2 regions of the Cellvibrio sp. KY-YJ-3 genome follow, and region 1 is predicted to be linked to the other one. Evidence: predicted binding sites of a transcription regulator. Region 1 holds the regulator's gene; the other holds the start of a gene.

What was found. The regulator LexA, encoded in region 1, represses DNA repair genes until DNA is damaged. The targets are predictions, from matches to a motif close to ACTGTNTNTANANACAGT.
Region 2: dinB (DNA polymerase IV) is a predicted target of LexA. The motif match lies at 1,678-1,695, and genes of this name have one in related genera.

The regions. Positions count from the first base shown of each region.
Region 1 is NZ_CP031727.1:2,928,182-2,932,756, forward strand. It holds gene D0B88_RS12310 (hypothetical protein) at 1-123, shown strand, start outside; gene D0B88_RS12315 (hypothetical protein) at 226-492, shown strand; gene D0B88_RS12320 (cell division inhibitor SulA) at 540-947, opposite strand; gene lexA (transcriptional repressor LexA) at 940-1,542, opposite strand; gene D0B88_RS12330 (DUF2845 domain-containing protein) at 1,628-1,984, opposite strand; gene D0B88_RS12335 (SDR family oxidoreductase) at 2,044-2,874, opposite strand; gene fliS (flagellar export chaperone FliS) at 3,017-3,403, shown strand; gene D0B88_RS12345 (hypothetical protein) at 3,414-3,692, shown strand; gene fliS (flagellar export chaperone FliS) at 3,836-4,240, shown strand; gene D0B88_RS12355 (sigma-54 dependent transcriptional regulator) at 4,509-4,575, shown strand, end outside.
Region 2 is NZ_CP031727.1:4,087,749-4,092,323, reverse strand. It holds gene D0B88_RS17345 (glycosyl hydrolase) at 1-538, shown strand, start outside; gene dinB (DNA polymerase IV) at 572-1,639, opposite strand; gene D0B88_RS17335 (alpha-L-arabinofuranosidase C-terminal domain-containing protein) at 1,873-3,420, shown strand; gene D0B88_RS17330 (mobilization protein) at 3,512-4,198, opposite strand; gene cysK (cysteine synthase A) at 4,362-4,575, opposite strand, start outside.

The sequences.
Region 1 (4,575 bases):
GCCGCTGCTGCCACATTGGCTAGCGGTGATGTGGCACTAATTCCTGCTAATACCCATGCTGGCCACAGGCTTAAAAGTTCTGCCGGTTGCTTGTTATTGCAGGCAATCCCTCGCGTGGGTTGATATTTTTCAAGTGCAACGATTGATAAATAGCTGGTAAATAGGCTTCCATAACATTGGGTGTTAGAATGCGCGCCCTTTTCTTGCGTCAATAACGGGAATCCTATGTCTTCCTTTTATGAAATTGTTGAGCTGACGAATGGCGATGTTGCCTTGCAACGCGCAGATAGCGAAACTAATGAGCCCTTGGTAACAATTCGTTTTTCGCAGGAATCTCTGGCATTTCTGGGAGAGGAAAAGTTCATGGTCGCCAAAGCGATGATTGAAGCGGGAATGGATGTAGCAGGGGAAATTGCAGATCAGCAGGCAGAAGCCCAATTGGATGATAATTTTAGTGAATTATCCGAGCTGGAAAAAATGATGCTGCATTGATTAAGCGAGGTTGTTATCGTCCTTGATCTCCATTATTCAACTTGAATTTATCTAACACGTAGCAGCAGCCCCTGACATTGACCTTTTGCTGCTGCCGTCTCCAGCTGCGACAGCTCCTTATCACTTAATTTCCCAGGACTGGATATAACCGTGTGGCTGTTGCCAGCAGACAGTGCCTCCCAGGTTATCCATAACAGAGCTTGTGGATCTTGCGCATGAATAACGCGGATAAAGCGAGTATTTACGCCGTAGGATTCAAGCAAATCCCTACTGATATTGTGCGGTGCGATCCAGGTAATCCAGCGGTCACTGGCGCTATTGCTTAAAAACGCAATCATGGGCAAGAGCAGGGCGAGCTGTTCTGGCGAGTCGCTGGTTAATACCAGCTCGGTGACACCGCTGGCAGTTTTCTGGTTGGGGGTATGTTGGGGTATAACACGAGCGATATTAGTCACGGCGAATTACTCCTACGCTTAAACCTTCAATACTGAATTCCTGGTCGCGGGTATCAACCAGAATGACATCGAAATCGGGGTTCTCTGGCCATAACTCAACTTGTGCGCGGTTACCTGCACGCTTGAATCGTTTTACTGTGACTTCTTCACCAATACGGGCGACAACGATTTGGCCATTGCGTGCCTGATCAGTTTTATGTACTGCGAGTAAGTCACCATCAAGAATGCCGGCATCTTTCATGCTCATGCCATGCACTCGCAGAAAGAAGTCAGCGCTGGGCGAAAAGAAGCTGGTGGGAATGTTGCAGTAATCTTCAATATGTTCTTGTGCAAGGATCGGGTTGCCTGCAGCAACTCGTCCGATAATAGGAATGCCCGCTTGCAATTCAGGTAATTTAATACCGCGCGATGCGCCGGGGATAATTTCGATTGCCCCTTTGCGAGCAAGCGCTTTGATATGTTCTTCGGCAGCATTTGCTGACTTAAAACCTAAGATACGTGCGATTTCGGCGCGGGTAGGTGGATAACCGGTTTCATCCGCATAACTGCGGATCAATTGCAGTACCTGTTCCTGTCGGGGCGTTAAGTCAAACATAGTGCACTCCTGGGTCTGTTTATCTGTACAGTGTCTGTGATTATATACAGTAAATCAGCTTGTGCAATAGTTTTTCAAACTGCTGTTATTTCACCCTGTTGCCATAGCGAATGTTGCGCAATTCGCCCTGAGTAAAATACAGATGGGTCATAAATTTGCCTTTGCCTGGGTTGTAGGTCCAGATCTCGACTTCCGTGCAGGTTTGAATGGCGACATTGTTTTGAATGTTGTTGTTGCCGTTTTGAACACCTTGTGGAGTGGTGATTGCGGCGGAGGGCTCGCAGTAGCTATCGGTCATCAGTGGCTCACCACACAGTTCGATAATATCCGCTTTTGTATCGCCCGCACTGGCGAGTTGACCATTGCAGCGAAGGGAATCGGCATTCGCGGTGGTTGCTAGTAAAGCGGTGCATAAAATGAATGGAGCGGTATATTTGGCCATCGTTTTTCCCCCGTTATAGATATTGTTAATTTAATTCTCATGACTGAATCGAAAATGAATTAACTGCCTATTTTGAGCAGAAGTTTATCTAGCAAACGATTAGGTAGAATTCGCTTCATTACACCAACGAGGTAAGTGGGGAAGGTGACGTAATAACGTGCTTGTGGACGAGGTGACTCGAGGGCATGTTTAAGCCGTTTAATAACAGCCGCTGGTTCCAGGGTGAAGGGGGTGTTGGTTTCTGCTTTGCCCAGGCGATTGATTGCCTTTGCGTAAATATCCCGGTGGCGGCTTTGTTCGGTGTCGATGTTTTCCAGTAGTGCAGTGAGAGCATTTTTACGAAATTCGCTGCGTATCGGTCCCGGTTCAATCAGTGAAACAAATACCCCGGTGCCGGCTAATTCAAGGCGCAATGTATCGCTAATACCTTCAATTGCATATTTGCTCGCGTTATATGCCCCGCGTAACGGCATGGCGGAAATGCCCAGAATCGATGAGTTCTGAATGATTCGTCCATAACCCTGCTTGATCATGACCGGCAGTATTAAACGCGTTAACTCACACCAACCAAAAAAGTTGGTATCAAATTGTTTGCGTAATGCATCAATAGGTAAGTCCTCTATCGCTCCCGGCTGCCCATAGGCGCCGTTGTTAAAGAGTGCATAAATTTCTCCGTCGGTAAGTGCCATTAATTCTTTAAAGGCTGTTTGGATTGAACCTGAATCGCTCAAGTCCAACTGCAGGCATTCAAAGCCTTCAGCGGTGAGCCGTGCTACATCGGTAATCTTGCGGCAGCTGGCGATAACCCGGTAGCCCGCAATTCGTAGCGCCTGGGCGGCTTCATAACCTATACCCGTTGAGGCACCGGTGATCAGAATAGTTTTTTGCATGAGCGTCACTTTTTGTTAAAGGTTTTTGCGATATAGCCGCTAGCTTATAAGACCAGCGAATGTTCTGGTCGCGACTGTTCAGGCGCTGTTTAGGGCCGCAGCATTCCGCTCCTTGTTGAGCCGCAACAATCAATGGTGATGTATGAATTCCTATTCTGCCGTAAATAGCTATGCCAGCGTTAAAGTTCATTCCGGTGTTGAATCTGCTTCTCCCCATCGTCTCATCCAGATGTTATTTGAAGGTGCTCTGGAGCGTATTGCGCAAGCAAAAGGTGCTATTGCGCAAAAACAATTTGCGCGCAAAGGTGAGTTAATCAGCAAAGCGGCGGCAATAGTAGGGGGCTTGCAGGGCAGTTTGAATGACAATGAAGGCGGCGCGTTAGCGGCAAATTTAGATAGCCTTTACGATTACATTATCCGTCGGTTAACCCAGGCAAATTACGAAAACAGCATTGATCAACTGGATGAATGTGCGCGCTTGCTTGGGGAGATTAAATCTGCCTGGGATGCAATTGGCAAAGACGTTTAAGGAGTCTGCGATGACGCTACGATTAGTACCTGAGCCAGATTACACCGGTGAGGCCGGGATAATGGCCATGCGCTCACTGCAGCAGGCGTTAACTGTCGCCTTGCAGCAAGAAGATTGGGAGCGCATTCGTCATTTGGATCGTGTTTGCGTTGTATTAATAGACAGGGTGATTGCCGCTAATCGTAATGACAAATCAACATTGATTCGCGCCCTGAGTGAATTGAAAGGTGTTTATGCCGGTTTGATCGCTCAATGCCAGCAGGAAGTAACCTTGCTGCATGCGACTTAATCGCAAAGTCACGCAAACATTGCCCCATATGGCCACAAGTTCGCCGGAAATTAACACCGCAACCTGCTTTTTATGCGCAATACTCGCCAAAATCAGCCGACCCTGCTAGCCTAGGTTAATCCTATGGCTATCAGGTATATGCTGTGTCTAATTACAATCCGCAAGAAGCACTCAAACAATATCAGAAGCTCGGTATTGAGTCCGAAGTCAGTCATGCATCGCCCCATCGTTTAATTCAACTGTTATTTGAAGGCGCGTTAGGGCGTTTGGCGGCAGCGCAAGGTGCGATGGAGCGGGGCGATATTGCCGTTAAAGGTGAAATGCTTGGTAAAGCGATTGGCATTGTCGGCGGTTTGCGTAGCTCGTTAGATATGGAAGCCGGCGAAATATCCGAGCGTCTGGATCAGCTTTATGAATACATTAATCTTCGCCTGTTGGAAGCCTCTGCACAAAACGATATAGATAAAGTAGTTGAAGTCATTCAGCTGCTTAAAACAGTCAAGTCCGGTTGGGATGAAATTGGCCCGCAAGCCGCCAAGGCTCCCTGATCATTCCGATTGTTACAGTAAAAATTAAACCCGCACCTGACAAAAATAATAGTGACTTTTTCATTCTGATTTTTGTCAGGCATTTTTTTGGCGAATAAATATTCAAATTGTTGTCTTTCTGATAAAGCGCCAATAAAAATTCGTCATTAATTTGACTAACCTCACAGTCTCTACTAATACTTACTCCCATAAATCTTCTCGCCGTGTGTAGTTGTCAGCTAATTGGCAGCCATAAGTCATTGGCATGAAATGAAAAAGGTCTTGGGGTATGTGGCGCAACAACAAAGTTTTGGTTATTGACGATAATCCGTCACGTCGACACGATCTAAATGTGT
Region 2 (4,575 bases), 1.2 Mb from region 1:
CAAAGGCGTACACAATTTTTTATACGCCTACTCACCCAATAATTTTTGGGAAGTGACGGAAGAAAATTATTTGCTGCGCTACCCTGGTGATGCCTATGTAGATGTGCTGGGTTTTGATACCTATGGCGAAGTGGAGAACAATGAAAACTGGTTTAAGAATGTAGTGGATAATGCCGCTCTGGTAGCACGCATGGCTGATGCGCGTGGGAAAATTCCGGTGATTTCCGAGATTGGTATTCGCGCTCCGGATATCGAAGCCGGTAAATACGACAATCAATGGTATCGGAAATTAATTGCAGGTCTAAAAGCGGATAAGGATGCGCGTAATATTTCTTTCCTGCTCACCTGGCGCAACGCACCGGAAGGTGTACCAGGGCCAGATGGTAAAAATGTTCCCCATTACTGGGTGCCTGCCAACCGCGAGGAGAATATTCAAAACGGTACCCTGGAAGATTTCCGCGAATTTTATCGCGATGACTTCACCGCGTTTAATCGCGATATATCCGGGGTTTATACTATTAAAACGGTTGCTAAATAACTGGTTCTTGGCGGCCTCGCAATGAGGCCGCTGTTATGCCGACCGATTAAACAGCTCCAATTGCACAAAATGATTGTGCTCGCGTAAATCAATAAACCTCACTCCCACGCCCAGCAAGCGTACCGGTTGTTCTTTACGGTGATAGGCTTCGCTGCACAATGCGATAAATTCATCTGGTTGAATGCCGGTTGCGCTGCGTTCAATGGTGGTGGTGCTGAAATCAGAGAATTTTATTTTTACGAACAGTTTTATGATTTTGTAATCATCATCCACCCGACGTAAACGTATTGCCAGTTGTTGGCTGAGTGCTGGTAGTTCATGCAAGCACTGCGGTAGGTTTTGTAAATCTTTTGCGAAAGTATTTTCTACGCTGAGTGATTTGCGGCGTCGGTCTACCGTTAATTCCCGCTCATCTATCCCGCGGCTTAATTTGTAAAGGCGGGAACCCATTTGACCAAAGCGCTGCGACAATTCAAACACCGACAGTTTTTGTAAGTCGGCGCAGGTAAAAATACTGAGTTCTGCTAATTTACTTGCCATGGCTTTGCCCACGCCAAAAATCTTTTTCACTGGCAGTTGCGCCACAAAGCTATCTACTTGTGCAGGAGTAATCACAAACTGGCCATTGGGTTTGTTCCAATCGCTGGCGATTTTGGCGAGAAACTTATTGGGCGCTATGCCCGCCGAAACCGTGATGCCAATTTCCCGTTGAATGCGCGCGCGAATTTCCTGGGCGATACGGGTTGCACTACCCTGGTGGTGCTTGCAGTCGCTGACATCCAGAAATGCTTCGTCCAGCGAGAGTGGCTCGATTAAATCGGTGTAGTCGTAAAAAATGTTGCGCATTTGCTGCGAAGCTTCGCGATAAGCATCCATACGGTGCGGCAGGATCAATAAATCCGGGCAGAGGCGCATCGCGGTACTGGAGGGCATGGCGGAGTGCACACCAAAGCGGCGCGCCTCGTAATTGCAGGTGGAGATAACCCCGCGCCGATCGCTGCTACCACCCACGGCAATCGGGCGACGGGCCAAGCTTGGGTCATCGCGCATTTCTATCGCGGCAAAAAAACAATCGGCATCGCAGTGAATGATTTTGCGCATGGTGAAAAGGCAGCAGTAGAGGCATAGTTAATAAGATGGCTGTATTTAAATACAGTATTTGGTGCCTGTCATCTATTTTCACTTATGAATCTATTTTCATTGAAATGCGATGTCGTAAATTTAGGTTAACTTGTATGACAATAAGACCTTTTTGCCTTTATGCTCGCTACTAACCGATGTTCAACAGACGGCGGCGTTAGATAGATAACAACAAATAGGAGACATCTATGAGAATGATAAAACCATTGGTAATGGCCCTCGGGTTGGGCATGAGCATTGCTGCTCTGGCCGACACCCAAGTCAAAATCGATACCACCAAAACCGGTCCGGTCATCAATAAAAACATCTACAGTCAATTCGCCGAGCATTTGGGCCGGGGGATTTATGAAGGCCTGTGGGTTGGTCCCGAATCTACCATTCCCAACACCAAGGGTTGGCGCAATGACGTGGTTGGCGCCCTGAAAGAATTGCAGGTGCCGCTGATCCGCTGGCCTGGCGGGTGTTTTGCCGATGAATATCACTGGCGCGAGGGAATCGGCCCGCGCGAGCAGCGTCCGGCACGTGTGAATACCAACTGGGGCGGCGTAATAGAAGATAACGCTGTAGGTACCCATGAGTTCTTTGATCTGGTTGAAATGCTTGGCGCGGAAGCTTACGTAAACGGCAACCTGGGAACCGGCACCCCACAGGAAATGGCAGAGTGGCTGGAGTACATGACCTCGGACAGTAAATCCACACTGGCCGAGCTGCGCCGCAAAAACGGCCGCGATAAACCCTTCCGTGTGCATTATTTTGCGATTGGTAACGAGGCATGGGGTTGTGGCGGCAATATGACCCCCGAGTTCTATACCCACCTTTACAAGCAATACGCCAGCTTCCTCAAAACACCAAAAGACAATACGCCTGTTTTAATTGCGAGCGGCGGCCACACTGAAGACACCAGCTGGGCGGATCACCTGACTGCCAACGTGAAACCCAATTGGGCATTGCGTATGGATGCTGTGAGTTTCCACTACTACACCTTGCCGACTGGCGATTGGGTGAAAAAAGGTGCTGCGACGGGTTTCCCCGAAAGTGAATGGATGTCCACTATGGTGAACACCCTGAAGATGGATCAATTCATTATCAACAACAAAAAAGTGATGGACAAAAACGACCCGGAGAAAAAAGTTGGTTTTTATGTGGATGAGTGGGGCACATGGTACGACGTAACTGGCGATGATGACCCAGGTTTCCTCTACCAACAAAACAGCCTGCGCGATGCGATTGTAGCTGCGCTCAACTTCAATATTTTCCACAAACATGCTGACCGTGTGCACATGAGTATCATTGCGCAAATGGTTAACGTATTGCAGGCGATGATTTTGACGGACAAGGAAAAAATGATCCTCACTCCGACATATCACGTGTTCAAAATGTACAAACCATTTCAGGATGCAACTTCACTGCCAATTGAGCTGAAAAACGTAGCGCGCTACAAGCTGGGTAAATCCTCAATCCCGGCGGTGAGTGCAACAGCCGCGCGCGCTAAAGATGGCAAAATTTATATCGCCCTGGTCAACGCCAATCCTAATCAGGCAGAGACTGTTGATATTAATCTTGCAGGTATTAATTTGAATGCTGTTAAGGGTGAAATTCTGACTGCAGCGGCAATGGATACCCACAATACTTTTGCGGCACCAGAGAACATCAAGCCAGCACCTTTTGCTGCGCAAGCGACCAATGGCAAGTTGGCGATAGAAGTTCCTGCCAAAGCGGTTATTGTGGTGGCGGTGGAATAATTTTTAATATTAAAACCGTATGTAAAAAAGGGGCGCAGTCATTGCGCCCCTTTTTTTATTGCGCCAGTTTTTACTTTTCGATAAAAAATGATTAGGTGCTTAACTTGGCAAACTGAAGGTAATTGTTTTTCAGCCACACCCGCACCCGTGCGCGCTCGATAATATTCATTACTTCGGTATTGTTAGCGGCTGCCCAGAAACTGCTGTTGCTGAAGTCGATGCGCGCGGCGAGCTGCGGTTGAAGTTTTTCCAGAGTGATAAAAATCGCGCCGCGCGCTTTGGCTTTTTGGTAGGTTGGTGATTGTTCAAAATGTTCAAAACATTCGCCGCGACCTAAATTATTCACCACCACAAATTTAATAAAATCTTGCGGGTAGCGATCAAGTAAGTTGTTGAGTAAGTTCACCGAGTCGGCGCCGTCATCCATCACATGCCACAGATAAGGTTGGCAGCCTAATTCTTGCAGTAAGGCTAATGCATCGCTCTCATCAATCCATTTGCCTAAGCGGGTAGATGTCTGTGCGGCCAAGTCGACAATTAAATCGCTGTCCGGGTTTTCCTGCGCGAGCAACACTAACTGATCCAGACTGTCGTAGTCATCGACAATCAATGGCGAAGCAAATTCGCGATAAAAGCGTGAAAACGTGCCGTGCGATTGGTCTGAATCCAGCCCTATGAATGGCGCATCGGCATCGATGAAATATTGTGCTAGCAAACGCGACGTCATGGACTTGCCCACGCCGCCTTTTTCGCCGCCGATAAAATGGATATTGCTCATTGTTGTTTCCTTGTGAGAGGGCCGTAATGATGATGTGTTGGTGCGGTAGAAATAGGGTAATGACGGGACTTTAACACAGCGGCGTTGACATTTTGGTCGCGCACAAAAAGGGCGCAATCAATTGCGCCCTGATCGAATTTGTCGCGGTGTTATGCACAATAAATTAAAACAAATCCTCAATTGATAAATAACGCTCGCCGGTATCGTAACTAAAAATAAGTACGCGGCTGCCGGCTTTCATCTCTGCTTGTTTTTGGGCAACGGCGGCGAGGGTGGCGCCGGAGGAAATGCCAACAAAAATCCCCTCTTTTAATGCGCACTGGCGAGTCATATCAAACGCTGCTTCTTCACTCACCAGAATGGTGCCGTCGAGTGTT